2 linked regions of the Phytoactinopolyspora mesophila genome follow. The protein of the gene in region 2 interacts with the protein of the main gene of each other region in a pairwise test. Links are inferred from orthologs where the notes say so. Each region holds a gene or a part of one and is shown on either strand. Other genes may lie near its edges. The genes, in order: hemL and F7O44_RS01680.

Region 1 (14,932 bases), on a different replicon or contig from region 2:
CGGACAGCAGCAGTGAGGAAGAGCTGGGCAAACGCTCAGACAGCGGTGATGACGACGTCCGCTGAGGCGTAGCTGACGCCCCCTTTGTGTCAGTTGGCCAGGCTCTGAAGCCCGTTCTCATACCTCCACCGGCTGGTTTGGCGCCAGCGATGGATCGGGAAGCGATGTTGTGGACAGACACTCGGCCGGCGAGGGTCACAACCCGCCGTACGAGTGCAGCCCTTCGAAGAAGATGTTGACGCCGAAGTAGCTGAACATCGCGGTGGCGAACCCGACAAGACCGACCACTGAGGCTTTGGAGCCCTTCCAGCCGGCGGTGGCACGCGCGTGCAGGTAGGCCGCGTACACAAGCCATGTGATCAGCGCCCACACTTCTTTCGGGTCCCATCCCCAATACCGGCCCCACGAGACCTCGGCCCAGATCGCGCCGAGGATGAGCGGGCCGATCGTCCACAGTGGGAACCCGATCGCGATCAACCGGTAACCCAGGCGGTCCAGAACCGACGACTCCGGCAGCGAGGCGGTGATCCTTCCCGGCCGGCCGCGTCGCTCAGCGCGCTGAGCCGCGATCTGCAAGGCGCCGATCGCCGCTGCCACTGTGAACAGCGCAAACGCGATCACCGTCAGCCCGACGTGGATGACCAGCCAGTACGAGCGCAATGCCGGGACGAGTGGGCCAGGCGGCACATACAGCACGGTGACAGCAAGCCCGAGGGTGATGAACACGAACAAGACAACCCAGCCGGCGACAGCTCGGCCGGGAGCGGTACGCGACATGACCAGGAAGACGATGGAAGCGAGCAGAGCAGCCGTGATGGAGAACTCATACATGTTGCCCCACGGCGCCCGGCCAGTTCCGACCGCACGCATGGTGACCCCGACGGCGAGTACACCCGTGGCCAGCACCAAGAAGGCCTGGCCCAGCCTTCCCTTCAGGTCGGCCTGGTCGCTGAGGTACCCGGTCAGGTCATTGGAGCCGCTGGCCCCACCGTCGGCGGCATTGGCCTGTCCGGGGCTGTCTGGGCCCTGGCTACCCACGCCGGGCCCGTCGCCAGCGGCGCCACGGCCGCTGTCGGTAGTGGCCACGGCCGCCAACTCAGTATTCCGGTCCGCGGCGCGCTGCGCGTTCTCCCGCCTGATTCTGCCCCGCAGACCGGCCTCCGAGGCAAACACCAGCCAGGAGGCGAGGTAGGCGATCAACGCGCAGGTAACGACGTACCTGCTCCACTCAGCAATCGAATCGAGATCCATCACGTCTCCCCGCTCGACCGTTCCGGGTCGAGTCTGCGTTGCACTCCATCGGTGATCGCATTGACCTCGTCTTCAAGGTTTCCGCCATCAGAGCGGTGCAATCCCGCGACTTCGACTACGGTACGCCCCTCTGATCCGGGCACCGCACGCACCCAGACCCGGCGGCGCCGGATGTACAGCGACACGGACAGCCCGGCCACCGCCAGCAATGCGCCGATGAGTGCGATCTCTTTCCCGGAGTTCCGGCTGACCTGCAAGTTGACCCACGTGACGTATCCGTCGAAGGTGATGAAGCCAGCCTCATCAGGAAGCTCGACCGTCTCGCCCACACCAAGCCCCGCCCGGAACGGCTCGTCATCCACTTCGAACTGCTCGAGTCCGTCCTGGTTCAACCGGTAGATCGATTGTGGAGTGCCGTCGTTGAGGCCGAGGTCGCCGTAGTAGGCGGTCAGGTAGAGCTCCGGGAGCCGCGGCTCGGGAAAGATCGAGCGCATACCCAGCTCATCGATGTAGGCCGTGGGCAAGAAGATTCCTTCGATGCCGATGTCTGGCCCGGTGTCGGCGGCCACCGGCACCTTGACCACGCCGGTTGAGGTGAAGTTGTCGTCTTGCGGAAGGAACGGCACCGGCCCCTCGGCCAGGATGTCGCCGTCGGCCGAGCGGACAGTGATGGCCGGCGCGTATCCGGGGTTGAGGATGTGCACGAGTGTGCCGTCCACGTTCAGCGGTTCATTCACCCGGATGGTGCGCGGTTCCGGCTCGGCACCAGGTTCGGGCACGAAACTGACTGTCGCCTCGTAATTGTCCGGCAGGCCGAGGTGCGGACCGGAGTCGATGAATTCCATCGCGAACTGCTCAACTTCAAGAGAGAACGGCGGGAGATCACTCGGTTCGAACATGGGCCCGGAGGAGAGGTTGTCGTATTGGACCACCGAGTTGGCGAAGCCCGTACCCTCCGGCACCAAAACCGTGCCCCGGTATCCGAACAAGCCACCCAGCGCCACAGCGAGCAGAACCACCACAAGCGACAGGTGAAACACCAGATTCCCGGTCTCACGAAGGTGACCCGCCTCACCGTCGACCGAGTCGGAGCCGTCGCGTCGCGACACGCGGAACCGGCGGCCACGTAGCTCCGCGCGTGCTGCCTCCAGAACCTCCTCCGGGTCGTGCTCGACGACGATGCTGCGGTGCACGGGCATTCGGGAGAGCCGGCGCGGCGCCCGGGGCGGACGCGCCCGCATGGCCTTCCAATGCTGCCAAGAGCGGGGCAAGATGCAACCGACCAGCGAGATCAGCAGCGCCAGGTAGATCGCCGCGAACCACGGCGCGGCGAAGACGTCGAACATGCTGAGCCGGTCGAGCCACTCGGACAGTTCCGGATGGCGTGCGCGGAAATCACGGACCTGCAGGGGGTCGACCCCGGTCTGCGGGATGATCGAGCCTGGTATCGCGGCGATGGCCAGCAAGAACAGCAGGATCAGCGCGACCCGCATCGAGGTGAACTGACGCCAGGCCCATCGAGCGAACTCGACGGTATTGAGGGCGGGCGGGCGGCTACGCGGCTCACGGACCGGCTCGGACCCACCGGGGCTCGCCCCCCACGGCTGCTGATCGTGCGGATAACTCCCGCGCTGCCGTTCGGCGTCCGGTTCAGGGCCGCCAGGAGCAGCGATATCGCTGCGCTCGGTCATACAACCACCTCGAAACCGGATATCCACCCTTGCATCTGCACCATGATTTCGTTCCACAGCCCGGTGACCAGCAAGATCCCGAGGACCACCAGCATCGCGCCACCAAAGCGCACCAGCGCCAGCTGATGCCGCCGGAGCCAGCCGAACATACGCAGCGAGCGACGGTACGCCAGCGCCGCGAGGAGAAACGGCAGCCCGAGACCCAGCGTGTACACGAACGACAGCAACGCACCCCGCGCCGCATTGGCCTCGTCGAATGCGAGGAACTGCACCGCGGCCAGCGTCGGGCCCATACATGGTGTCCAACCCAAGCCGAAAACAACCCCGAGCGCCGGGGCACCGGCCAGGCCCACGGCGGGTTGGGCCTGCGCCTTCCATTGCCGCGTCAGCCCAGGAATCCATCCGGCGAACATGAGTCCAAGGGCGATGGTCACCACCCCCATCACCCGGGTGATCACATCGACATGTTCACGCAGCGTGCTGCCCAATCCACCGAAGAGCAGGCCGTAGGAAACGAAGACCAGGCCGAACCCGAAGATGAACAGACTGACGCCCGCCACCATCCGTCCGCGGTTGGCGGCGTCCAGGTCCGTGCCCGAGAGCCCGGTCACGTACCCGAGATATCCGGGCACCAGGGGCAGGACACACGGTGACAGGAAAGACACCAGGCCAGCCAGCATCGCGACCGGGATCGCCAGAAGCAGCGATCCGGTTAGGACCGTGTCGCCGAACGTGCTACCCATGACTCATGTGCCGGACTCGTCCTCGCCGAGGACATCCGCGACCATGTCCCCCAGCGATGTCCGGCCGATTGGCCCCAGGACACGTGCCGCGAGCTGCCCTTCCCGGTCGATGATCAATGTGCTGGGGATCGCCGCCGGCGGCAGTGTAGACCGGAACGCGAGCAGCGCTTCCCCGTGCGGATCGACGACGCTCGGATAGGTGATCCCGAACTCTTCCTCGAAGGCCAGGGCCGCGGTCTCGGATTGGCCGTCCCGCGTGTTCACGCCGATGAACCGCACGCCGTCGTCGGCGTACTCTTCGTATACAGCTTGCAGGTCGGGCGCCTCTTTCCGGCATGGTGGGCACCACGAGCCCCACACATTGAGAACCACGACGTCGCCCAGGGCATCGGCGAGATCGAACTCGCCCTCGCCACCGAGCAGTGGACCTCCGAACTCCGGGGCCGGTTCCCGGTTCTCCGGCGCGATCAGGCTGACCACCCCGTCACCCTCGATGTAGCCGATGTTCTCGGTATCGGCGTCACGGGTGACCTGCCCGTCAGAACATCCAGCCAGCACCACCAGCGCCAGCGTCGCGACGACCGCCCTCAACATGGCACTAATGCCCAGCATCAGGCACCCGCGGCGAAGGTCTTACCGGCACCAGGCAGCAGGTCTGCCGCCGGCTCGCTGTAAGCGATCGAGACGATGGCGTCGTCTTTGTAGGTGAACGTCGTGAGACTGGCCAGCGAGCATTCGCGCTTACGCGGATCGTGCCAGAGCCGGCGGCCCTCGATGGCCGAACGGACCGTCCAGATGGGCAGCTGATGCGACACCAGCAGCGCCTCGTGCCCGTCAGCAGCTTGCCTCGCTCGCTCCATCGCCAGCCGCATCCGCGCGGCGATCTCGGTGTACGGCTCGCCCCATGACGGCCGGAACGGGTTGCGCAGGTGCTTCCAGTGTCTGGGTTTGCGCAGCGAGCCGTCGCCCACTCCGAAGGTCAAGCCCTCGAAGATGTTCCCGGCCTCGATGAGGTCGTCGTCGGTGGTCGGGTCCAGACCAAGTTTCTCGGCCACGGGCGCGCCTGTCTCCACGGCACGTTCCAACGGTGAGGTCACCAGGACGACGATGTCGCGATCGGCAACCGTCTCCGCCACCCTCTCGGCCATGGCACGGCCACGTTCCGACAGCCTGTATCCCGGCAGGCGGCCGTACAGGACGCCTGCCGGGTTGTGAACCTCACCATGTCGCAGCAGGTGAATCTTCGTCACCGTGGTCTCACTTCCTTGCCAGTGATCGGTCAAAGCTCAAGGTTGACGCCCGCATGGTCCTCAGCGGTCATCACTGACGACGTCCCGATACGCCCGCGGCGGCAGCGGCAGCCGCGGGCAGAGCATCGGCGATGCGCTCCACCGCTTGGTCGTCGTGCGCCGCGCTGACAAACCACGCTTCGAAGGCCGAGGGCGGCAGGTACACGCCGCGCTCGAGCATCGCGTGGAAGAACGCGCCGAACTGGTCGACGTCGGTGCGCCGTGCCCCAGCGAAATCAGTGACAGCCTCGCTGGGATCGACGAAGAACACCGTGAACAAGTTCCCGGCGAACTGTGCGATATGTGGCACACCGGCCGCGTCGAGTGCCTCGCCCACCAGCCGGCCGATGGTCTGCGCGGTGTTATCGAGATGGGCGTATACGCCGGCGTCGGTCAATCGGAGGGTCGTCAATCCAGCGGTGGTGGCGACTGGATTCCCGGCCAGCGTGCCCGCCTGGTAGACCGGGCCGGCCGGTGCGAGCTTCTCCATGACGTCTGCCCGGCCCCCGAAGGCCGCGGCCGGGAACCCGCCACCCATGACCTTGCCGAACGTCGTCAGGTCGGCTGCTACGCCGTCGAGGCCGTACCAGCCCGAACGTGAGACCCGGAATCCGGTCATCACCTCGTCGAGCACCAGCAGAGCGCCATGGGCGTGAGCGATCTCCTGGAGGAAGGCGTTGAAGCCATCGGCAGGCGGAACCGCACCCATGTTCCCGGCAGCGGCCTCGGCGATGACACACGCGATAGAGTCGCCGTGCTCGGCGAAGGTGGCTTTGACCGCCCCGGTGTCGTTGTACGGCAGCACGATCGTGTCGGCGGCTGTCGGCTCGGTCACTCCGGGCGTCCCTGGCAACCCGAACGTCGCCACTCCGCTTCCGGCCGAGGCGAGCAGGGAGTCCACGTGCCCGTGATAATGCCCGGCAAATTTCACGATCTTGCTGCGCTCCGTGTAGCCGCGCGCGAGCCGGATCGCACTCATGGTCGCTTCAGTTCCGCTGGTCACCAGGCGGATTCGATCGACGCTGGTACGGGCGATGATCTCTTCGGCGAGTTCGACCTCCGGCTCGGTGGGGGTGCCATAAGAGACACCGCGCGACACCTGAGCCTGCACGGCCTCAACCACGGCAGGGTGGGCGTGCCCGAGGATCATCGGTCCCCACGAGCACACCAGGTCGACATACTCACGGCCGTCGGCGTCGTACAGATACGCACCCTCGGCCCGCTGGATGAATCTAGGTGTGCCGCCGACAGCCCGGAAAGCCCGGACCGGCGAGTTCACGCCGCCCGGTGTGACCGACTGTGCACGTTGGAACAGTTCCGCGCTGCGGGGAGCGTCATCATTGCTCACTGAGCCATTCTCGCAACTGCCTCCCCGTAGCCCGCACTCCCCCCATCGCTTACGCAGCTGATCCCAGACGCACCGAGCGAGCAGAGCAACAACAAGGAAGCCTACTGTCGCCAGAGCCACCACAAGGAAGCTCGTTGTCGTAGCGCTGCGCACCCCTCCTGCCGTGAACGACGCTCCAGCGGAACATACGCAAGGTGGGACGCTGATCGGATCATCGACCGACCGTCCACACCCTCCCGCCGTGAACGACGCTCCAGCGGGAACGAGAACGAAGGCTGACGATGGCTTTGGCCGACCGTCCGGAGGCGAAGGCATGAGTGCCAAGCACGAATGCCGCCGCCGGAGGCCAGGGAGGCCAGAGCCATCGTCAGCCTTCACACCTACGATCAGCTGGCGAGCGTCTCCTCCACGCGCCTGCCCAGCTTCTCGTCGACGCTGCGCCAGTAGGCGAACACGCGCTGGCGCAGTTCGTCCGAGGTGACCTTGCTGACGTGTCCGGCGATGTTGCCTACCAGCCGGTCCCGGGCGGCGTCGTCGAGCACCTCGCGTACCAATGTGCCCGCCTGGATGAAGTCGTCGTCATCGCGGTGCAGGCTGGCTGCTGCTCGCACGAGTTCGCCATCCGACTCCCAGCCCGCGTCACCGACCAGCGACGGGTCGGCCTCCGGGCCGCCGTGGCTGTTCGGAGCGTAGACCGGGCGGTCGGGCGAGGCCCACGAGTACCGCATAGCGCCGTCCTTCGAGTACGAGTTGACCTCGGCCTTCGGCGCGTTGACGGGGAGCTGGGCGTAGTTGGTGCCGATCCGGTAGCGATGTGCGTCGGCGTAAGAGAAGATGCGGCCCAGAAGCATCTTGTCCGGACTGGCCGCGATACCGGGAACGAAGTTGCTCGGCTCGAAGGCGGCCTGCTCGATCTGGGCGAAGTAGTTCTCCGGATTGCGGTCGAGGCGCAGATTGCCGACCTTGATCAGCGGGTAGTCGCCCTTCGGCCACACCTTGGTGAGGTCGAAGGGGTTGAAGCGGTAGTCCGCGGCGTCCGCGTACGGCATCACCTGGACGTACACCGTCCAGCTCGGGGCGTCACCGCGCTCGATCGCGGTATACAGGTCGCGGATGTGGTAGTCGGCATCCTCGCCCGCGATCTGATCGGCGTCGGCCTGAGTGAGGAACTCATGGCCCTGGTCGGTGCGGAAGTGGTATTTCACCCAGAACCGCTCACCCGCGGCGTTGATCCACTGGTACGTGTGCGAGCCGAATCCGTCCATGTTCCGCCAGCTGCGCGGTAGGCCACGGTCACCCATGAGCCAGGTCACCTGGTGCGCGCTCTCCGGGGAGAGGGTCCAGAAGTCCCACTGCATGTCGTGGTCGCGCAGGTTCGTGGCCGGCAGCCGCTTCTGCGACCGGATGAAGTCCGGGAACTTGATGGTGTCGCGGATGAAGAAGACCGGCGTGTTGTTGCCCACCAGGTCGTAGTTGCCCTCGCTGGTGTAGAACTTCAGCGCGAACCCGCGGGGGTCACGCCACGTGTCCGGGCTGCCCTGCTCTCCCGCGACGGACGAGAACCGGGCCAGCGCCTCGGTGCGCGCTCCGGGCTGGAAAAGCGCCGCCTTGGTGAATTGACTGACGTCCTCGGTGACTTCGAGGACACCGAAGGCGCCGCCGCCCTTGGCGTGAACCACGCGCTCGGGAACCCGCTCGCGGTTGAACTGTGCGAGCTTCTCGACGAGGTAGTGGTCGTGCAGGACGATGGGGCCGTTCTGCCCGACGGTGAGCGAATGGGCATCGCTGCCTACGGGGGCACCGAAGTTGGTGGTGGTCGGTGGGTTGTTGCTCACACGTACTCCTTGGTTTCGCTGGTGCAGGTGGGGCACAGACCCCAGAACGTGACCTCTGCCTCGTCGACGACGAAGCCATGGGCGGGTTCTGGCGTCAGACATGGGACCGCGTCGCCGGAACATTCGACGTCGACGACGACGCCGCAGGAACGGCAGACCAGATGGTGATGGTTGTCTCCGACCCGCGTCTCGTAGCGGGCAGCTGAGCCGGCCGGCTCGATGCGACGGAGCAGGCCCGCTTCGGTCAGAGCATGCAGGACGTCGTACACCGCTTGCGTCGAAACTGACCCCAGTGACGCCCGGACCTGCCGGGCGACGGTGTCGGCGTCGGCGTGCGGGTGTTCTTCGAGCGCGGACAGCACGCCGAGGCGCGGCGCCGTGACCCGAAGACCGGTAGCGCGCAGACGTTCCTCCGGGGAGTTTTCCCCAGGGGGCGTTGGTGCGTCGGTGGCCATGTCTCGATCTTGATGCCTTTTCTGGAATTAGTCAAGTTAACGAGCTAATCCAGGATCTCGCTGACCCGGCCGGCGCGTCGGCGCTATGAGTTCGTTGGTGTGCGACGGCGCAGCCAACCGATCACTCCACCGCCCGCGACGAGCACAAAGATGCCGAGCATCACCGGGAGCATCAGCGAAACGGAAACGAACCGAGCACTCAGCCACCCGATGAGTGCGCCCAATACAGCTCCCACCGGCAAGGTGGCCGACACCGGAATCACCCATCGAGGCATGGCGACCAGCAGCCCGGTCGGGCTGGTGCGATTCCAGCCGTACTGCGCCATCCGCCGGATCAGATAGACGCCGAGCACCAGCCCGAACGCGGCAAAGGCCATCGTCATGGCGAACATGCCCGCTGCCCGCTCAACCGGAGTCTCCTCGACCGCGCTGGACGTGCCGTTCGGACCGGTGATCTCCACGGCGCGGCCGCCGAACAGCATCACCGTAACGTCGTGACCCGCTCCGCTGATGCCGAGACGATCGGCCTGCCCCGGCGAGATCTGTACCACCACGTTGCCTTGGAAGAGCACGGTGTCCGGCGGAGCGTCTGGAACGGAGACGTGGATCACCGCCGTGGAAGTGCTCCCGCCGTGTTGGGGCGCTGAGGTGCTCCGCCGATCTATCCGGGCCGTCGTCTGGCCAGGCAGTTCGGCGAGACAGTCGGACGACGGCTGGCCTTCGGCACACGGCGAGGCATAGGCATAGCGCGACACTGTCGACAGGTCTCCGGGCAACGACGCGGCGGCCAGGCCGGACAGCACGACGGCAGCCGCAAAGAACAATGCGAGAACCCAGGGCGGCACGATACCCAACGATTCAAGGGTTCCACTACGCCGCGCACGAGCCATCGTCTTCCCTTCGCCAAGACGTGTTGTGCCGATCGGCGGCCTCGGTCCTTGGCTCCGCGCCGCGCCGCGCCCTGTGATTGTTGCAGGAACAATTAGGTGTGTGAAGTGCTCGCGAAGATCCCCGCATCCTCTTACGCTGATCTAGGTGTAAAAGGGGGTGGGGCATGACCACGGAACGCAACACCGACTACACCGACGAAAGCCTCGACACGGGCATGGCTGGCCGCACGGAGCTCCGGATTCACGGCGTCAGCGGAACGCCGCCCGAGGCGATACTCGACCACCCCCTGCTGAAACAGGTAGCAGGCGACGACAAAGCCGGCTTCCACCGGCGCTGGTATCCCGGAGGACGCTCGGCCGACATCACCAGCGGACACCGCCTCGAGGCCTACCACTGGGGCAACCTCACCTCCGGCTCGGCTGCTCGGGCGGCATGGTTGATGCTGTTGCCGTTCATGCTGGCGAACCTGGCGCACTGGATGTTGCCACCAGTGCGGGCGGAAGCGCGCCGCGCCCGTGCCGCCGCCGGACACGCCGCCGCCATGCTCCTCCGGCTTTTCGGCCTGGCGCTCACTTTCACGCTGGTCCTCACGGCGGTCCAGGCCGCAATGGACGTAGCCGCCTGGCAATGCGCCGGGAACTGGCGCTGCGGGTCGTCGTCGCCTTTGACCACGATGCTCGTCGACGGCTGGATGTCCGAGCCCGGAACGCGCATCGTCATCTCCGCACTGGTGCCGTTGGCGGTCGTCGGTGGAATCGCCGTGCTGGGCCGCAAACCGCTACGCCGCACGTCGCCGGAGCCCGACGTGTCCGTGGCCAGAGAAGGCGACCGGCCACTGTCCCGGCGCAGTTTCTGGCGCGGCAATCCGGGTATGCCCGCGCTGCGCTCGGCCCACGTTGCCGGGTCCGCCGCCCTCCTGGCGGCCACGATCGCCTGGCCGGCCACGACCCTCGCGGCCTCCGGGGCGATGGCGATCGCCGGTGCCGTTGTGTGCGTCACCTCGCTCGCTGTCGTGGGGGTCGCAGCCGGCTTGGTCGCCACGGAAGGGATAGCCGGGCGTTCGGCATATCGCTCCACTGCCGTCGCCGCCACTCGCCGGCTCGCATTCGTGCTCTTGGTGTCTGCCACGATCTTCTCGGTGTGGGACCACGGCCGCTGGGAGGCGGCCGGTCGCCTTCCCGGATTGCGCCCCGCTATCCTGATCCTGTTCGGCGCCGGATTCGTTCTCCTGCTGCTGCTCACGGCCGCCGTTCTAGTTCAGCAGCCGTGGCGGCACGACACCGGCGGATTCCGGCCCACCATGCGCGGACTCGGCACGCCGGCCGTCGCCACGATCGCCTACCTCATTGCCGGTGGCTTATCCGCTGGGCTTGCCTACCGGGTGAGCGACCTGCTCGGCTTTCCCGTCCTCAGCCAGTCCTCCGCGGATGCCCTTCGCGGGGCCACCAACCGGATCATCGCCGACGAGTCGCTGCCGTTCGCCACTCGCCAGGCCGCGTGGACCAGCGACTGGCCGATCGTCATACCGCCGTCGTTCGCCTGGGCCGGTGCGGCGGCCGCCGTCATCGTCGCCGCCGTGTTGCTGATCGCCGCCTGGATCGGTGTAGGCATGTTCCGCCGGGTCGGTCCCCTGGCCGAGCAGATCGCCGCCGAACACAACAGCGCCCTGACACGCCGTTCGGACAACGGCGCGAACACACCGCCTTCGTCAACGGTTCGCCGGGAGGCTTCGGACCCCGAGATCCGGCGAATTGCCCGCGTGGTGGCCGCAGCCTCACTCACCGAAGGTTCGGGGCGATTCGTGGGCAGGGTGGTTCTGGTAGCCGGGGCCGTGCTGGTGGCCGGACTCGGCGTCTACGCGGCTGGGGTGGACAACTGGCGACTCGTCGAGGAACCACCGTTGTCCAGCCTCACCGCATTCGGGACGTGGCTGGTGGGCGCCTTCGCGCTCGGACTGGTGGCGCTGGTCTGGCGCTCGGTTCACAGTCCGGCCCTGCGTCGCGTGGTGGGGATCCTGTGGGACGTCGGTAGCTTCTGGCCGCGAGCAGCCCATCCGCTCGCCCCTCCCTCATACGGAGAACGCGCCGTTCCCGACCTAGTGGACCGCGTAAAGGAACTGGCAGCCGCACCGGGTTCCAGCGTCTTGCTGTCTGGGCATTCTCAAGGCTCGGTACTGGCCGCCGCCACAGTAATGCAGTTGCCGGAGGAGGTCGCCGGACGTGTCGACCTGATCACCCACGGTTCACCGCTGCGCCGTCTGTACTGCCGCCACTTCCCCGCATACCTCGATCGATCGGCCCTCCACTCGGTGGCCGGCACCGTCAACTACGGCTGGAAGAACTTCTACCGGGACACCGACCCGATCGGTTCTTGGGTGTTTCGTCCCGACGACGGACCTCCCGACGACGCTCACGCCCCTGCGGACCGAATCGGCGACATCGACCACCGACTTCTCGACCCCCCGACACTGGACGATCCGATCGCCGGGCATGCCGACTATTGGCACGACACCGCTTACGCCTCGCACGTACGTTCCCGGCATTGATCCGCGCCGAATGTGCGGATGTTCGCCAGAGCAACTCGACGATACGGTCGTCCTCACCGCTGGCCAAGGCCAGGAGGGGCGTTATGTCCGCTGAACCCGTGCGCCCGGCCCGGCGGCTCAGTTCTCGTCGCCGGGCTCGTCCGGGTGCCGCCTGAGATAGACGATGCCGGCGGCCAGCCCGCCCCACACGACCACGATCGATACCACGAGCATGGCAACGGCTCCGCCGGACATCAGTCGCTCCCTTCCTCGTCGGTGACACTGACGAACCGATCGGCACGCCGCGACGGCAGATACGCCAGCGCGATACCGACCACCAGAACACCCACAGCCACCCCCCACCCGGCTACGAGCAGGAAACCGACGGGATAGTCCTCATATGGTGCCTCGAACTCCGTGCGCAGGCTGTCCACCATCATCCACCCGAGCACAACCGGCGTCACAACACCCAGAGTCAACAGCCACCACCAGCCCAGACGCAGCGCCGAGGTCTCGTTCGCGTGCGCCTGCAATGTGGGAAGCCGGCGCAGCACCCACGCTACGACGACAACGGAGACCAGCGCAGCCATAGCGATGCCGTAGTGGTTGACGAAGTGGTCGGCCGCGTCGAGGATGAACAGTCCTTCCGGGGTGGGGAACAGCACGAGCGACGCCAGTGCGATAGCACCGCCGACCACCAGCACCGTCGGGACCCGCGACCACCCGGTACGGTCCTGTACAGCCGAGACGACCACCTGGACGATGCTGATCAGTGACGAGAGCCCGGCGATGACCAAGGCGCCGAAGAAGAGGATTCCGAACAGCCCGCTACCGGCCGGCATGCTGGAGATGATCGTCGGGAAAGCGATGAACGCCAGGCCGATCCCGCCTTCGTCGAGTACCTCACCGACGCCCACACCGGCGTTCGCCGCCATGAACCCGATGGCGGCGAACACACCGATGCCCGCAAGAATCTCGAACGAGCTGTTCGCGAATCCGGCCACCATGGCCGAACCGGTCAGGTCAGCGCGCCGGCGTAGGTACGACGCATAGGTGATCATGATGCCGAACCCGACGGAGAGCGAGAAGAAGATCTGGCCGTAGACGGCGACCCACACGCTCCCGTCCGTAATGGCGCTCCAGTCCGGGGAGAAGAAGGCGTCCAGCCCATCGGCCGCGCCGTCCAGCGTCAGCGACTGGACCACCAGGATGGCGAAGACCACCACGAGCAGCGGTATGAAGATCTTGTTCGCCCGCTCGATGCCGCGTCGCACCCCGAGCGCCAACACTCCCAGCGTGATCACCCACACCGCCACGAGAGGCCACGCCACTCCGGCGACGTACGACGAGATCATGCCCGGCTGGTCCGCACGTTGCAGGAAATCGCTGATGAGGAAGGATTCTGGATCCGTACCCCAGTCCTGGCCGACCGAGAACCCGGTGTAGCGCATGGCCCAGGCGATGATCACCGCGTAATAGGTGGCGATCACCAGACAGATGGCTACCTGCCACCACCCGATCGTCTCAGCTCGCCGGGACAGTGACCGATAGGCCAGCGGCGGCGAGCGACGGGCTCTGCGGCCGATCGTGTACTCCATGATCAGTAGCGGGATGCCGGCCGTCAACAGGGCGATCAGGTATGGCAGCAGGAACGCGCCCCCGCCGCTCTCGTAGGCGACGTACGGAAACCGCCAGATGTTGCCCAGCCCGATGGCCGAGCCGACAGCTGCCAAGATGAACCCGGCTCGGGTTCCCCATTGCTCACGTTCCCGGGACAACGCAGCCTCCGTCAGCCGACTGATGCCTTCCGAGGGCACGGTAACCCGTTGTCGCTCACCACACCACCGCGATCGCCGGATCCCGCCGCCCCGCCCCTAGATGATCATGTTTGGTGGGTTTTCTCTTGCGTCGACAGGCCTGCAGGCATGATGAGGCACAGGAAGTGCTTGTGATGTATCAGCGAGTGACGGAAGTCAGCGCTGGTGAAGCCACTGGGCGGCTTCGACAGCCCAGTACGTCAAGATGATGTCCGCGCCGGCCCGCCGGATGGACGTCAGCGATTCGAGGACGGCGCGGTCCCGTTCGATCCAGCCGTTGGCCGCCGCTGCTTCGATCATCGCGAACTCACCGGACACCTGATAGGCGGCGACCGGCACATCGGCGATCTCCCGGGCCTTGGCCACCACGTCCAGATAAGACATCGCCGGCTTGACGATCACCATGTCGGCGCCTTCGTCGACGTCGAGGCGGACCTCTCGCATGGCCTCGATGATGTTCGCCGGGTCTTGCTGGTAGGTGCGGCGATCACCGATCAGCGACGATTCGACCGCATCCCGGAACGGGCCGTAGAACGCCGACGCGTATTTCGCGGCGTAGGCAATGATCGCGACATCGGTGTAGCCCGCGCTGTCGAGCGCTGCACGCACCGCCCCCACCTGGCCGTCCATCATGCCGCTGGGGCCGACGACGTCAACGCCGGCTTCGGCCTGCGCCAGGGCCATCTGCTCGTAGGCGCGCAGCGTGGCGTCATTATCGACCACGCCGTCCGGCGTCAGCAGCCCGCAATGACCGTGGTCGGTGAACTCGTCGAGGCAGAGGTCAGCCATCACGACGGTGGCGTCTCCGACCTCACTCACCACCTCGTGGATGGTCGCGTTCAGCGCCCCATGGGGGTCGTGTGCGCCACTTCCCTGTGCGTCCTTGTGCTCCGGTATGGCGAACAGCATCAGGCCGCCGACGCCGGCCTCGACAGCCTCGACGGCGGCCTTGCGGACGGTCTCGGCGGTGTGCTGGACCACGCCGGGCATCGAGGGCACCGGCCGTGGCTCGGCAGCGCCTTCGCGAATGAACATGGGCAACACCAGATGCCGCGGCTCGATGGACGTCTCGCCCACCAGCCGGCGCA
Region 2 (14,881 bases):
GGGGCGACGGTGATCGATCTCGCAGCGCTGAGCTGGGCGGTGGCAACCTGGCATCAGACATTCACGATCACGCAGAATCACGAAGTCCACCAAAGCTTGCGGGGGCTCATAGCGAGTGGTGCCGTAATCGATCGCGTGGCCACCAGCAGGAGCCGTCCCGACCCACGTCCACACACCAGCGGCTGCCAGACACCGCGCCACATCAGGGTCGATAGGACCATACCCATCCAGATAAGCAGGATGCTCGTCCAAGCCCAGCAGCGTGGACATGGGCACCGTGACGTTCACCGTGACCGGGCGACCATGAGCCTTGGACAACCGGGTACCCGCCGGCACACCACAGGCCGTGCATTCGCGGCCGCCGAGGTGTCCAGCAGCCAACGACAGCCAGCCGAGTGATGCGAGCGCATCCGCGCGCCGCTGCCCCTTGGTGCCCGGGCCCTGCCGGGTGCGCGAACCACCCGTGGCACCGTCGGAAGCGGCACCGTCGGAAGTAGCACCGTCGGAAGTAGCACCGTCGGCAGGCCGTGCCGAATCTTGGCCGGCGCCCCTGGCTGCGCCCTCGGACTCAGCGGCGGCGTTGATCGCGGCCATCACCGCGGTGGCTTCTTCCGCCGGCAGATAGGCAATCAGCCAGGCCATGCCATCCTCACCAGGCTCAAGCCACACGTCGCGGCGGTCACGAGCCTCGCGGCGGCGGCGTTTGGCTCCCGCGGCGTCAAGCTCATGCAACAACTCGTTGACCACGCGGGACAGCTTCACCTCGGTCCAGATATGTACAAACGGCAACACAGCTTTCTCGATCAGCTCCGCTACCTCGGAGTCACACTTGGCCAGGGCGCGGGTCAAGATACGAGCCTTGGCCACGTCGAGCCGTCCCTCGAACAACGCCTGGTGCACCGCGGGGTACTTCTCAACCAGTACAACCGACTGGTCCACCAGCTTCTCAGCCTGCGGCTTGGTCCACGGCCGCACGGCACACAGCGCCGCGGCAGTAGCCGGGACCGGATGCAACGACGCGAACTGACCGCCCCCGTCATCCGGGCGCAACTCGCGGCGGTGAGTCAATTCGGCGGCCGCCTCAGCTTGCTTCGCCGCACACCAGGCCATCATCCGCTCCCACGCTGCCACCACATCAGCCAACTCACGCACACCGAGTTCCCCGGGCGAGACAGCATCGAGAATTGCCGCCAGGCGAGTGCCGGGCGCCATTCCCGCGACTCCGGACCGGTCCACTCCCGGAACCGGCCCGCCCGGGCGACCGAGTTCATTCAAGGTGTCTGGATCATCGAGACCTGGGCCATTGGGATCTGAAACGTTGGGATCTGAAACGTTGGGACCTGAACAATTGGGACCTGAACAATTGGGACCTGGACAATTGGGACCTGATTCGTCGGCGCCTGGATCATCGGTCTCCAGTCCATCCGGCCCGGCATCCGGGTGAAGCACATCGAAGCCAAGGTCTCCGAAAACGTCCTCACCATCGGCCACGTCAGCCAGCGACCCAGCGATCGGCTCCGACCGGGCCAGCTCGGCAGCTACCAACCGCACCCATTCCGCGTCGACATCGCACGCATCAACACCACCCGCGGGCTCGGGCCCATCCGGGACGGCGAGGTTGCCATGCGAATCACTCATACCTACAAGATAATCGAACGTCAGTTCCGCTTCAATTGTTTTACCAGCTTTGCCGCAACTTCCGGATCGAATTGGCGCATCCCCGCGTCGCGGCATCAGGTCGTCCCGCGCGCCCGGAGTCCGCGCCGCCGCTGCACCGACCGTTGAGCAGGCCGGCCAGCGTGCCGTGGCGACGACCACGCGGAGACGAAAACCCGTCGCACCACGAGCGCCAAGTCGATAGTGTCGCCGGATGCCGGACGAAATATTCGCCCACCCACGCCTTGCGGCCATCTACGACGCCTTCGACGGGCCGCGCGACGATCTCGAGACCTACCTGGGCATCGCCGAAGAGCTGAACGCCCGCCAGGTACTCGATGTCGGCTGCGGCACGGGATCGCTGGCGATACTGCTGGCCGGCACCGGCCGGACCGTCGTCGGGGTGGATCCGGCAGCCGCGTCACTCGATGTCGCCAGGTCGAAGAAGGGCGCCGAACGGGTCACCTGGCTGCATGGCGACGCAACGTCGGCACCAGCCCTGGGCGCCGACCTCGCCGTGATGACCGGCAATGTCGCCCAAGTCTTTCTCACTGACGACGACTGGTCGGCGACGCTGCGCGGCATCAGCGCCGCCTTGCGCCCACACGGATTCTTCGTGTTCGAGACCCGGCGCCCCGAATACCGCGCATGGGAGAAGTGGGCGACCGACCGATCCGCTCCCGTCACCGTCGACGTTCCCGGGATAGGAGATGTGGAGGAGCACTTCGAGATCACCGATGTCAGCCTCCCCCTCGTGTCCTTCCGCTGCACCTACCGATTCCACGCCGACGGCACTGTACTCACCTCTGATTCCACTCTCCGGTTCCGCGACCGCGACGAGGTCGAATCGGCCCTGACGGCTAGTGGCTTCCGCGTTCGCGACGTGCGGGACGCCCCGGATCGCCCAGGCCGCGAGTTCGTCTTCGTCACCGAACGCGCCGCCTGAACCGCCCGCGGGGTCAGCCTTCCCGCCCTTCCAGGCGCGCGGCGAGCGAGAGCAGCAGCGACGCCAACTGCTCCTGCTGCTCGGCGGAGAGCGTCGTGAGCAAAGCACGTTCGTTCGCCAGGTGCTCTGGAAGCAGGCGCTCCACGAGGTCAGCGCCCTTGTCGGTGAGCGTGATCATCCTCGAGCGGGCATCCCGAGGGTCCGCTTCACGGATGACGAGCCCCTTCGCTTCGAGCCGGTCGATCTGCTTGGTGATCGCTCCGCTGGTGACCATCAAGGCGGATCCGAGGTCACGGGGGGTACGCGAGTACGGCTGACCTGCCCGGCGCAATGCCGCCAGGATGTCGAACTCGCCGTTGCCGAGACCGGCGTCCCGGAAAGGCGGCCGGAGGGCGACATCCATCATCTCCGCCAGCCGGTGGATCCGGCCGACTACCAGCATGGGCCGCAGGTCGAGTTCCGGCATCTCGCGCTCCCATTGTTCAACGATCTTGGCGACGGCATCAGTGGTCATGACTTGACTATACGCTTCCATGGAAGCAATAATTACTTCCATGGAAGCGACTACAGCGGCTGACGTGCCCGCCGCCTCATCTCAGTTCAGCGATGCCGCACTACGTGTGCTGGCTCGCGCGCAACTGGTGAACTCGCTGGGCGATGGCGCCTTCTACGTGGCGTCGGTGCTCTACTTCACGCTCGTCGTCGGCCTGTCCCCGGCACAGGTCGGCCTCGGGCTCAGCCTCGCCTGGGGCCTGGGGTTCGCCATGTCGGCACCGATCGGAACCGTGGCCGACCGCGTCGGCCTGCGGCGCAGCGCCGTCACCCTCGCATGCCTGGTGGCCGTCGGCCTGGTGCTGCTGGCGTTCGCGCCCGGCTGGGCCGGTTTCCTGGCGGCGGTGTGCGTCTACGCGGCAGCGCAAAGTGGTCTCGCCGCCGTTCGCCAAGCGCTCCTGGTCGGGATGGTCGACGCTCGAGACCGCGTCAACGCCCGCGCCCGCCTCCAGGTGCTACTCAATGCTGGGCTCGGCATCGGTGCCGCGCTCGGCACCACCGCCTTGATCTTTGGCACCGAAGCAGCCTTCGTGAGTTTGCTATTGGCCGACGCCGGGCTCTTCGTGCTGACCGCCTACATACTCTCCCGACTCCCCCGACTCCCCCGTCACAGCTCGCCACGCAGAGCGCCCAGCGCCCAACGACCCCGCGCCAGCAGCGTCCTGCGAGACACGCGGTACCTCACCGCCACCTTGCTCAATGCCGTGCTGTACCTCTACATGCCCTTGTTGAGCGTGCTGCTCCCGGTCTGGATCAGCGAAAGCACCGCCGCACCCTCGTGGACCATCGGCCTACTGTTCGTCACCAACACCATTGGCGTCGTCCTACTTCAGCGACGCGTGGCGCGCCGCGTGGTGAGCCTGCGCACCGCAGCCCGGTCCGTGCTGGTCGGTGGCATCCTATTGGCTGCGGCCTGCGCCGTATTAGCCAGCTCGTCCGTCCTGTCATCACCACAGCTGGCCGTACTCGTCCTGGTGGCTGGTGTCGTCGTGCTCGTCGTTGGCGAAACGCTCATCGCCTCCGGCTCGTGGGAGGTGGGCTTCGCCCTCGCCAACCCCCAACATCCTGGCCAATGGCAAGGCATGTACCTCAGTGGCATTCCCCTGGGACGAGCCGTCGGCCCGCTACTCCTCCTCGGCTGGGTTCTGGCCAACTCGACGGCCGGCTGGCTCGCGCTCGGCACGCTCTTCGTCGTCTGCGCCGCCGCCCTCGCGGCCGTGGCGACCCGCTGGCCCCGTCCCGGTCGAGCGGCAGCTGTCACTTCGCACCCCTGATCAACATGTGCGAGCGGACGAGCGGAGAATGGTTCAGAGGCCGCGCAGAATGGGGCGCCTGACAGCGAGCGGGGGCGAGCGCCTGGATGGCAAGGCGGAGGAAGGAGTCGCACTGGGTTTGTGCGACGACTGACGATCAACGCCTTCCATTCTCGGACAGCTGGCATGCTCCGGCCCGCGAGCCAGGCGACTCCCATTCTGCGCGGCCTCTAAGGCAATCAATTGACTCAAATCCGCCCAAGGAGGCTCCCGTGGCCGTCGAATCCCGCGACACCACTGTCGGAACGCCAGCGCCAGACTTCGCCTTGCCTTCGGTCGACGGCGAAGAGTTCACTCTCGCGTCGTTCTCCGGCGCGTCGGCGCTGCTGGTGGCCTTTGTCTGCAACCACTGCCCGTACGTCCAGCACATCGAATCCAGCTTCGGCGCACTCACCGGCGAGTACGCCAAACATGGACTCGCCACGGTGGCGATCTGCACCAACGACGCCGATGCTTATCCCGACGATGACGCTGAGCACCTGCAAGCGCAAGCCAACCGGGCCGGCTGGCAGTTCCCGTACTTGATCGACGCCGACCAGCGTGTTGGGCTAGCTTACGGCGCGGTTTGCACCCCCGATCTCTTCCTGTACGACGCGGACCGTCGTCTCGCGTATCACGGCGCGTTCGACGAGAGCACCCCTGGCAACCACAAACCCGTCACCGGCGCATCGCTACGTGCGGCATTCGACCTCGTGCTCGCCGGCAAGCCAGTGCCGCTCCCCCACCGGCCGGCCATGGGCTGCTCGATCAAGTGGCGCCCGGGCAACGAACCAAGCGCCTGACCGGCCGCCTCGGCACGCGAGCGCAGGACGTTGACAGATAATCCTTGACGGCGACAAAGAAAAGTTTGACGATGTCATCATGACCGGTGCTGCCATCGAACAAAGAACCGTCGGCACACGAGTGAGTGCGGTGCGCCGATTCAATCGCTTCTTCACCGCACACATGGGCCTGCTCGACCAAGGTCTACTTCAGTCCAGGTTCAGCGTCACCGAGGCACGTGTCATCTTCGAGCTGGCCCAACATGACGGCCTCGCCGAGATCACCGCGGTGCGCGCCGCGATGCACATCGATCCCGGCCACCTCAGTCGCGTTCTGGGCAGGCTGGAGAAGAAAGGGTTGGTGGAACGCAGCGTTTCCGAGCTCGACGCCCGCAAGCAGGTGGCGTCTCTGACCGCCACCGGCCGTGACGCGTTCGCCACCCTCAACGCCCGCTCCGAACAGCAGGCGGCCCGCTTGCTCGAACAGCTCAGCAACGACGATCAGCGGCACCTGGTGAACGCATTCGAGACCGCGGAGCGACTCCTCAGCGCACGGCCTGCGCCGCGAACCATCGTGATCCGTGGGTTACGCCCCGGCGACCTCGGCTGGGTCGTCCAACGACACGGCCGCCTCTACGCCGACGAGTACGGCTGGGGTCAGGCGTTCGAGGCGCTTGTCGCTCAGATTGTCGCCGACTACGGCCGGGACCACGACCCGGCGCGCGAACAAGCTTGGATCGCCGAGGTCGACGGCAAACCGGCTGGTTGCGTGTTTTGTGTTCGCAAGAACGACCACACCGCACAACTCCGGCTGCTGCTGGTCGAGCCGTGGGCGCGGGGCGACGGCGTCGGCGGCCGGCTCGTGGACGAGTGTGTCCGGTTCGCCCGCTCGGCCAGGTATAAGTCTCTGGTTCTTTGGACCAACGATGTGCTCACAGCGGCGCGGCATCTCTACATCAAGACCGGTTTCCGGCTGGTCGAGGAAGAACCACACCGGAGTTTCGGCCACGACCTGGTGGGCCAGTACTGGGAACTACGCCTCTGAGCGCACCCCGCCATGGTCACCCCTCCGCGGGTGGGCGGTGTTTGCGCAGCCAAACCTCCGTCTGCGCCACATGTGTGGCTGCCGCCGCCGCGGCCGCGGCCGGGTCACGAGTCTCGAGTGCACGCAGGATGGCCCGATGCCCGGAGTCGGAAAGCCGCTTGATCTCACTGGCGTCCGCCGTGCGGAAAATCCGGTAGGCGCGTGAACGCGAACGGAGCACGGAGAGCAAGGCGGCGAAAGCCTGGTTTCCACCCAACTCAACGATGCGCATGTGGAACGCGTGATCCAGTCGCGACTGCTCGTCGTCGTCGGTCGTTGCCTCAAGCTCATCCAGCACGGCCGACAGCTCGACGATGGTGTCGTTGTCCACCCGTGCGGCAGCCATCGACGCCGCGTGCGCCTCGAGAGCGCGACGCAGCTCATACAGCTCCAGAACAGCTTCGAGTGGCAACAGGCCGACGGTCAGCGACAGACTCTGGATCACGTCCGCCGCCTTGAGCTCACCCACGTAGCTTCCCGACCCGTGCCGCGTATCGAGAACCCCCAGGGCGGACAGCATCCGGATCGCCTCTCGCAGCGATCCCCGCGACACACCCAGCTTCTCGCACAGCTCACCCTCGCTGGGCAGCTTGTCCCCAGGGCCGAGCGTTCCGTCGGCGATGATCGATCGCAGGCCGTGCAGGGCCGTCTCGACCGCACTCATGAGGCCCCCTTTCGCGGCACAACAGTACGTGGTATGTTTCCACGCCATCAAAGTTGTTTGACAACTTGCTCATTCTCTCATGGAATGTGGGGCGTTATCGCGTCATCGTGGCATTGTTGTCGAACGACTACCCGAGAATGCGTCCCCGCCCGGTCCCAAGGAGATCCATGGAACACCCCGGCCTCATCCCGTCGGTCGTGCGACTGGCGAGCTCGGGGCGTGCGCGTGAGGCATGGCCGCTCGACCCTGACCTCGTCCACCTCAACCACGGCTCCTTCGGCGCGGTGCCCACCCAGGTGGTGGAGTACCACGAGCAGTTGCGGAAAAAGGCCGACCGCAGTCCGGTGAGCTGGTTTCCCCGGATCGGCGAGTACGTTGCCCAAGCTCGCGAGCAGATCGCTCCCTTTGTGGGGGCAGCAGCCGGTGACCTCGCCTTCGTGCCCAACGCGTCGGCCGCCGCGACGGTTGTCTTCAACAGCCTCCGGCTGCAGCCGGACGACGAGATCCTCGTGACTGACCACGGATACGGCGCGGTCACCATGGGGGCGCGGCGACTCGCCAGGCGGTTCGGTGCTCGGTTGCGAGCGATCCACCTCCCGCTCCTCGACGGCGAGGACGAGATCGTCGAGAGATTCGAGGAGGCGATCGGTGATCGCACCCGGCTAGTCGTCGTCGACCAGATCACCTCCCCCACGGCCCGTGGGCTCCCGACGAAGCGCATCACCGAGGTTGCCCACTCCCGCGGCGCACGTGTGCTGGTCGACGGTGCGCATGCGCCAGGCCTGATCGAGCATCCGGTGTCTGAAGCCGGTGGCGACTGGTGGTTCGGCAACCTGCACAAGTGGCCATGCGCACCGCGAGGCGCCGCGCTGCTCGCCACCAGCGCCGTCGACCGGCAAGAGCTGTGGCCTCTCATCGACTCGTGGGCCGCCGAGGATCCATTCCCGGCCCGCTTCGATGTTCAAGGCACCATCGACGCGACGAGCTACCTGGCGGCGCCTCGTGCGGTCGATTTCATCGAGCGTGAGTACGGCTGGGCACGCACTCGCCAGGTGATGGCTGAACTCGCCGATCACGGAGCCGCCGTGATCAGCACCGCCTTGCAGCCGCATGTCACGTCGTCAGCGTCCGTCGAGCTACCGATGCCGACGCCGTCGATGCGGCTGATCCGGCTGCCCGACGGTCTCGCCCGAACCAGAGAAGAGGCGGACGACCTGCGGATGCAAATACTCGACCGAACCGGCGTCGAGACGGCGTTCACCAGCTTCGACGACGTCGGGTACCTACGTTTGTCCGTCCACCTCTACACCGAGTCATCGGACTTCGACGCGTTCGTCGAGCGGTGTGTGCCGCTCATCGTCGAGTTCGCCTCGCAACGACCCACGAACCCTCCGACCCCTTCCACGACGTGACAACTGTCCAGAAAGGCAGGCGCACCGTGAAAAGCACCAGACTGACCACCACCGCCGGGATGGGTATCGCCGTTCTCCTGGCGGTCACCGCCTGCTCCGGCGGATCCGATTCGGATGGAACCAGCTCGAACGGATCACAGGACGGTGAGGTGACCCTGCAGATGGTCGAGAGCCTCACCAACCCCGCACGCACCGAGCTCATCCGGGGCCTGCTCGACGAGTTCGAGGCCGAGAACCCCGGCATCAACGTCGAGCTCGTGTCGCCGCCGACCGAGCAGGCCGACCGGACGATTCAGCAGATGCTGCAGTCCGGCTCCGGCGTCGACGTGCTAGAGGTGCGCGACATCACGGTCGGCCCGTTCTCGAACAACGGCTGGCTGTACGACCTCAGCGACGAGCTCGCCGAGTGGGACGGTCTGGACGCGCTCACGGAGAATGCCCGCGCCGTGGCCGAAGGCGACGGGGCCAGCTACTTCGTCCCCTACGGCTTCTATGGCCTGTCGCTGTTCTACCGCACCGACCTGGTCGAAGAAGCGGGATTCGACGGCCCGCCGCAGAGCTGGGAGGACTTGCTCGAGCAGGCGTCGGCGATCCAGGACCCGGCGAACAACACCTATGGCTACGCGTTCCGGGGCGGCCAGAACGCGAACAGCAACGTCGTCGTCGCCATCGAGGCCTACGTGATCGACGATCTCGACACCGAGAACGCCTTCCTGTTGAACGACGGCAGGACGATCTTCGCCGCGGACGAGGCGCAAGAGGCACTCGACCACTACTTCGCGTTGTTCGAGGATGCGTCGCCGCCGTCGGCGGTGTCCTGGGGATACCCCGAGATGGTCGAAGGCTTCACCAACGGCTCAACGGCGTTCCTGCTGCAAGACCCGGAGGTGATCGCGACGGTGCAGGAATCCACCACGCTCACCGCCGAGCAGTGGGACACCGCTCCCCTGCTCACCGGGCCGTCCGGCAAGGCCGCACAACCGCTCGCCGTCGCCGGGTGGGGGGTCACCGAGGCCAGCGAGCACAAGGACGAGGCGGCCGCACTGGTGCAATTCCTCGCATCGGAAGGACCCGCCACTGAGTTCGCCCAGGCCAACAGCCTCGTACCGATCATCGCCGCCGCCGCTGACGACGAGTTCTACGCCGAAGGGCCGTGGACCAGCTACGTCACGATGACGGAGAACCCGGACACCTACGTCAACGTCGCCCAGCCGCGCGGGGTGAGCTGGTGGACCGAGTGGATCCAGAAGTCCGATCAGGAGATCCAGAACGTGTTGCTCGGCAATATGACCACTGCCGAGCTGCTCGAGTCGTGGGACACGTTCTGGACCGAGAAATACGCGTCCGAGGGGTAACCCGCGTGAGCGCAGTGACCTCCGGCCGGAGGCGCCCCGCCGCACACGCGGGACGGGGCGCCTCCGGCGCGCGCCGGGCGGCATTCGGTCGCCGGCACGCGCTGACCATCCTCGCCTTCCTCGCACCGGCGATCGTTTTTGTGTGCTGGTTCACGTACTACCCGATGCTGCAGGGTGCGCGGATGGCGTTCCTCGACTGGAACCTGTGGGATCTGACCAGCACGCCGTTCGTCGGTCTGCAGAACTTCAGGACGATCTTGAGCGACCCCGTCTTCCCGACGGTGGTGGCCAACTCCGCGCTGTGGGTGATCGGGTCACTGGTGCCGCAGTTCGTGATCGGCTTCGCGATCGCTCTGGCGCTACGTAAACGGTTCCGCTTCCGCGGCGTCTACCAGGCACTCGTGTTCTTCCCTTGGGCGGTGTCCGGCTTCCTGATCGGCATGTTGTTCCGGTGGATGTTCAACGCCGAGTTCGGCGTGATCAATGACCTGCTCATGAAGGTCGGGATCATCGACACTCCGGTAGCGTGGCTCGCCAGCGCGGGACTGGCGATGTTCTCGGTGATCGTCGCGAACATCTGGTACGGCGTCACCTTCTTCGCCATCATGATCCTCGCCGCGCTGCAGTCCGTTCCGGACGAGATGCTGGAAGCCGCGAGCATCGACGGCGCCGGAAAGGTGCGGCAACTGTTCTCGATCATCATCCCGTATATCTCCATGACCTTGTACCTCGTCGTACTGCTGCGGGTGATCTGGATCTTCAACTTCCCCGACATCATCTACGCCATGACCGGCGGCGGACCGGCCAACCAGACCCACATCGTCACGACCTGGATGATCAACTACACGCAGCAAGGAAACTACGGGCTCGCGAGCGCCATAGGGCTGTTCGTCGTCGCATTCCTATGTGTCTTCTGCACGTTCTACCTCGTCGCGATGCGGAGGTCGAGCCGATGACCGCCATGCTCTCCGAACGGCCCGCGGCGACGCCGGCGATCGAGCCGGACCGCGGCGGTCAGCCCAGGCGCAGGGTCACCGTCGGTGGCGTAGTCCGGGTGGCCGGCCTCGGCCTGTGGCTCGTGTTCACCCTCTTCCCGCTGTATTGGATCACCGTCACATCGTTCAAGGCGCCGGGATCGATCAACCGGTTCCCGCTCGAGTACTGGCCGAGCGAGCCGTCCATCGACAACTACCGCGGCCTGTTCTCCCACAGCAACTTCGGGGTGTTCCTCAGCAACTCCGCGCTGGTGGCGCTGGTGGCCGGAGCGACGGCGACGCTTATCGCGCTGTTCAGCGCTTATGTGCTCGCGCGGTTCGAGTTCCGCAGTAAAGGCGCGGTGATGATCGCCTTTCTGCTCACCCAGATGATCCCCGCGTTCATCGCCTTGGGTCCGTTGTATTCGATGATGTCCGACCTCGGGATGGTCGACCACAAGTTCGGCCTGATCCTGGTCTACATCGCCATCTCCATCCCGTTCTCGACGGTAATGCTGCGCGGCTTCTTCGAGAACGTGCCGGACGCGCTGGAAGAGGCAGCGATGATCGACGGTTGCTCTCGCCTGGGGGCGCTTTTCCGTGTGCTTGTGCCGGTGATGACCCCGGGCATCATCGCGGCGTTCATCTTCAACTTCGTCAATTCATGGAACGAGCTGTTCCTCTCGGTTGTGCTCATGCATTCCGAGCAGAACCGGACCATCCCCGCAGCGCTGAACGGGTTCATCTCGACGTTCAACATCAACTGGGGGTCGATGTCCGCGGCCGCGGTGCTCACCATCCTGCCGACCATGGTGCTGTTCGCACTGGCGAGCAAGTGGATCGTGCAGGGACTGACCTCGGGGGCGGTCAAGGAATAGGACACCGGACCAGCTCGGCAACACGGCGACCCCCAGGAATCCCGACCGGGAGTCAGGGATCAATCAGGTGACTTCCCGAGGCGCGGAGGCGGCCATCCGAGTCATGCTGGAGGCATGAGAAAACTCACCCGTCCCCGCAGCGGCCGGATGCTCGCCGGAGTATGCGCCGCCATCGCCGACTACTTCAAGATCGACGCCACTCTCGTGCGCCTGGGTGCCGTGGTGCTCGCTGTCTTCACATTGGGCACCGCGGTAGTGGCATACGCGGCCGGCTGGCTGCTGATACCAGAAGAGCAAGACGAGCACGCAGCGTGGAACGTGTAATCACGTACCACATCGACCGCCCCTGTCAGCCGGTGCACCAACGATCCGGGCCCATTCATTCGGCTCCGCCGCTACGGACGGGCTTCGAGCACCATGAACGACGGGGTCTCCGTGGCGCGGCGGAACCGGGTGAACCCGGCTTGCTCGGTGACCTGCCGCAGGCGCGACTCACCGGCCTGGGCTCCGAGCGCGTCGCCGGCCCCCTGAGCCAGCGCACTCGGAGTACACACGAATGTCGACACGGAGAAGAACGTCCGTGCCCGCACACTCTCTGTGAGCTCCTCGTCCGTCCGCGGTTCGGTGAACATCCACGTCCCGTCGGGCGCCAGCGCATCGCGGATCCGGCGGGCAGCGCCGACCGGGTCGCCCCACTCGTGCAGGGCGTTGAACACGCAGATGAGGTCGTAATCCGCACCGCCGAAGTCCTCAACACCGGCCACCTCGAAGGTCACTCGGTCACTCACACCAGCTTCAGCGGCAGCTTCCCGAGCGGCCTCGATCGAGCCGGCGTGTGAGTCGAAGCCGGCGAAGGCCGACTCCGGGTAGGCCTCGGCCAGCAGGATCAGCGCGACCCCGTGCCCACAGCCGAGATCCGCGACCCGGCCGCCCGCCACGAGCTTCTCGTGCACTCCTTCGAGCGCGGGGATCCAGTGCTGGACGAGATTGCCGCGGTAGACCGGCCCGAAGAACCGCTGGGTTCCAAGGAACAGGTGCGGGTGGTGCTCGCCCCAGCCGATCCCGCCGTCCCCACGGAAAGCCTGCGCCACCCGGTCGACGTCCTGGTGGTTGGAGTTCGCGGCTATCGTTCCGCCGGGTAGATAGGTCGGGCTCGTCGCATCAGCGAGGCACGCCGTCTGTTCGGGTGTCAGCCAGAAGGTGTCAGTCTGCGCGTCGTGTTCGCAGTAGGCGCTGGCGACCTGAGCCGAGAGCCATTCACGTACGAGCCGGGGATGACACTCCGTCGCGGCGGCCAGCTCCTGGGCCGAGCAAGGACCGATAGCCGCCAGTCGCGCGAAGAGTCCCAGCCGGTCGCCTACGACGAGGGTCGCGGCGTGCATCGTCGCCGCTTGATCGGCAGCGAAGCGCTCGATGAAAGCTTGCAGGCGCTCGGGATCGGCTGCGCGCGCGGGCGGCGCCCCGGTCGTCGTCTGGGTGTTGGTCGTCGTCGGTGCGCTCATTTCCAAGACCTCCTACTACACGTGGGGCCTGCGGTCCCGCAGGCTCCGCCGTCTCGATGTGTCACACCTGGATGTTCTGGTTGAGGTGGAACGTGTTCGCCGGGTCATAGACCCGTTTGACCTCGACCAGGCGGGCATAGTTCTCCCCGTATGTGGCGCGGATGCGGTCCGGGCCCTCGTCCATCATGAAATTCACGTACGCGCCTCCCGCCGTGTATGGATGGACGGCTTCCCAGTAGTTCCGCGCCCATGACGTCAGCGCCCCGGCCCGCGCCGGATCCGGATCGATCCCCGCGATCACCATCGACCAGGTCGCATCCCGGAACTGCCATGCGGTATCCGCGACGCTGACGTCGTGCACCGCGCCGTCGATCGGGTAGAGGTGCATCAGGGAGAGCTCACTCGGCGCCTGCGCCGCGTGTTCGAGGTGAACGTCAATGGCCTCGTCAGGAAGCTCACGCACGACGTCGCCTTTCCAGTACCACTGCAAGCCCGGCGGCAGCAGGGGGTCGAACATGCGCTGCAGGTGCGGGTACGGCATGGTCGTACACCCGTCGAGCAGCGGAGCTGGCAACTCTGCTCGAAGTGGCCGCATCACTTGCTCGGCCTCGTCCGCGGAACCGTCGAAGCAGCAGACGAGCGCACAGATCTGACGCCCCCACAACTCCTTGGGGAACGCCTCCACAGACGGCACCTTCTTCAGGCCGAGAAACGGCGAGAAACGCTTGGGCGCCTGGGGCAGGAACTCCCGGTACCAGCGCATGACCTCACGAGCGTCGGAGATGTCAAAGAAGATCGGCCCGCCGTACACGGACGTGACGGGATGCAACCGGTACCGGAAGCTGGTCACCACACCGAAATTCCCGCCTCCGCCACGCAACGCCCAGAACAGGTCGGGGTGCTGACTCTCGCTGGCGGTCACGAACCGTCCGTCAGCGAGAACGACGTCGGCCTCGAGCAGGTTGTCGATGGTCAATCCATGCTGTCGCGAGAGGTAGCCGTGCCCGCCACCCAGCGTCAGCCCCGCGACGCCGGTCGAGGACACGATGCCAGCGGGAACAGCCAGCCCGAAGGCGTGGGTGACGTAATCGACGTCGCCCTGAGTGCAGCCGGGCTCGGCCCGGACGGTGCGTTCGTGGGGATCGACGTGGACACCCTTCATCGGTGACAGGTCGATGACCACCCCGTCGTCGCAGGTGGCGAACCCCGCGCCGTTATGGCCGCCGCCTCGGATCGCAATCGGGATGTGGAGGTCGCGGGCGTAACAAACCGCGTTGATGACGTCGGCGACGCTCGTGCACCGCACTATGGTGCGCGGGCGCTTGTCGATCATCCCGTTGTAGAGCTTACGAGCGTCGTCGTAGCGTTCGTCGTCCTTCTCGATGATGTCGCCCCGGAGGCGTTCGTGCAGGTCGATGGTCATGTGCTTCTCCCCTCGCTGTCGATGCGTCGACGCTACGAGGGGATACCTTTGCGGCTCATCGGGTTTAGCACCCAACCGCGACCGTCCATATACGTGGAACCACCCACACACGTCGCGGTCGCGCTATCACCGTCCGGGGCCTCGGCGCGGCGCTGTTACTCGGCGCGAGGCACCAAGCCCTGCTCATGGGCGTAGGCGGCAGCCGCCGTCCGCGAACCGCAGTCCAGCTTCACGAAGATGTTCGACAGGTGACGCTCTACCGTCCGCTCGCTGATCACGAACCGGTCGGCGATCTGGCGGTTGGTGCGGCCGGCCGCGACCTCGGCCAGCACCTCGATCTCTCGAGCTGTCAGCCCGACGT

What was found.
Region 1: the proteins of F7O44_RS01680 (region 2) and hemL interact in binary tests that used the Escherichia coli proteins (3 or more experiments, as listed by UniProt). The link is inferred for Phytoactinopolyspora mesophila from one-to-one orthologs.

The regions. Positions count from the first base shown.
Region 1 is NZ_WLZY01000003.1:376,695-391,626, forward strand. The notes cover bases 4,165-7,018. They hold hemL (glutamate-1-semialdehyde 2,1-aminomutase), read right to left. Parts: upstream 6,323-7,018; coding sequence 5,006-6,322; downstream 4,165-5,005. Other genes in these bases: F7O44_RS11555 (TlpA family protein disulfide reductase), read right to left, coding at 4,165-4,279; F7O44_RS11560 (histidine phosphatase family protein), read right to left, coding at 4,297-4,935; F7O44_RS11570 (catalase), read right to left, coding at 6,709-7,018. In the rest of the region: F7O44_RS11535 (PLDc N-terminal domain-containing protein), read left to right, coding at 1-65; c-type cytochrome biogenesis protein CcsB, read right to left, coding at 196-1,251; cytochrome c biogenesis protein ResB, read right to left, coding at 1,251-2,942; F7O44_RS11550 (cytochrome c biogenesis CcdA family protein), read right to left, coding at 2,939-3,685; more of F7O44_RS11555, read right to left, coding at 3,689-4,164; more of F7O44_RS11570, read right to left, coding at 7,019-8,157; F7O44_RS11575 (Fur family transcriptional regulator), read right to left, coding at 8,154-8,612; F7O44_RS11580 (hypothetical protein), read right to left, coding at 8,696-9,466; F7O44_RS11585 (hypothetical protein), read left to right, coding at 9,667-12,048; F7O44_RS11590 (methionine/alanine import family NSS transporter small subunit), read right to left, coding at 12,166-12,282; F7O44_RS11595 (sodium-dependent transporter), read right to left, coding at 12,282-13,844; hemB (porphobilinogen synthase), read right to left, coding at 14,001-14,932. UniProt on the Escherichia coli protein: Aminomutase that catalyzes the transfer of the amine group on carbon 2 of glutamate 1-semialdehyde to the adjacent carbon 1 to form 5-aminolevulinate.
Region 2 is NZ_WLZY01000001.1:364,519-379,399, reverse strand. Bases 5,134-7,936 are described here. They hold F7O44_RS01680 (FadR/GntR family transcriptional regulator), read right to left. Parts: upstream 6,977-7,936; coding sequence 6,290-6,976; downstream 5,134-6,289. Other genes in these bases: F7O44_RS01675 (aminotransferase class V-fold PLP-dependent enzyme), read left to right, coding at 7,144-7,936; F7O44_RS01685 (bifunctional helix-turn-helix transcriptional regulator/GNAT family N-acetyltransferase), read left to right, coding at 5,329-6,273; F7O44_RS01690 (thioredoxin family protein), read left to right, coding at 5,134-5,249. In the rest of the region: F7O44_RS01715 (HNH endonuclease signature motif containing protein), read right to left, coding at 1-1,275; F7O44_RS01710 (hypothetical protein), read left to right, coding at 1,441-1,785; F7O44_RS01705 (class I SAM-dependent methyltransferase), read left to right, coding at 1,871-2,602; F7O44_RS01700 (MarR family winged helix-turn-helix transcriptional regulator), read right to left, coding at 2,616-3,116; F7O44_RS01695 (MFS transporter), read left to right, coding at 3,157-4,428; more of F7O44_RS01690, read left to right, coding at 4,680-5,133; more of F7O44_RS01675, read left to right, coding at 7,937-8,388; F7O44_RS01670 (extracellular solute-binding protein), read left to right, coding at 8,415-9,743; F7O44_RS01665 (ABC transporter permease subunit), read left to right, coding at 9,758-10,699; F7O44_RS01660 (ABC transporter permease subunit), read left to right, coding at 10,705-11,595; F7O44_RS01655 (PspC domain-containing protein), read left to right, coding at 11,710-11,919; F7O44_RS01650 (class I SAM-dependent methyltransferase), read right to left, coding at 11,991-12,977; F7O44_RS01645 (FAD-binding oxidoreductase), read right to left, coding at 13,159-14,520; F7O44_RS31495 (LuxR C-terminal-related transcriptional regulator), read right to left, coding at 14,676-14,881. UniProt on the Escherichia coli protein: Transcriptional activator of the glcDEFGB operon which is associated with glycolate utilization, and encodes malate synthase G and the genes needed for glycolate oxidase activity. Also negatively regulates the transcription of its own gene.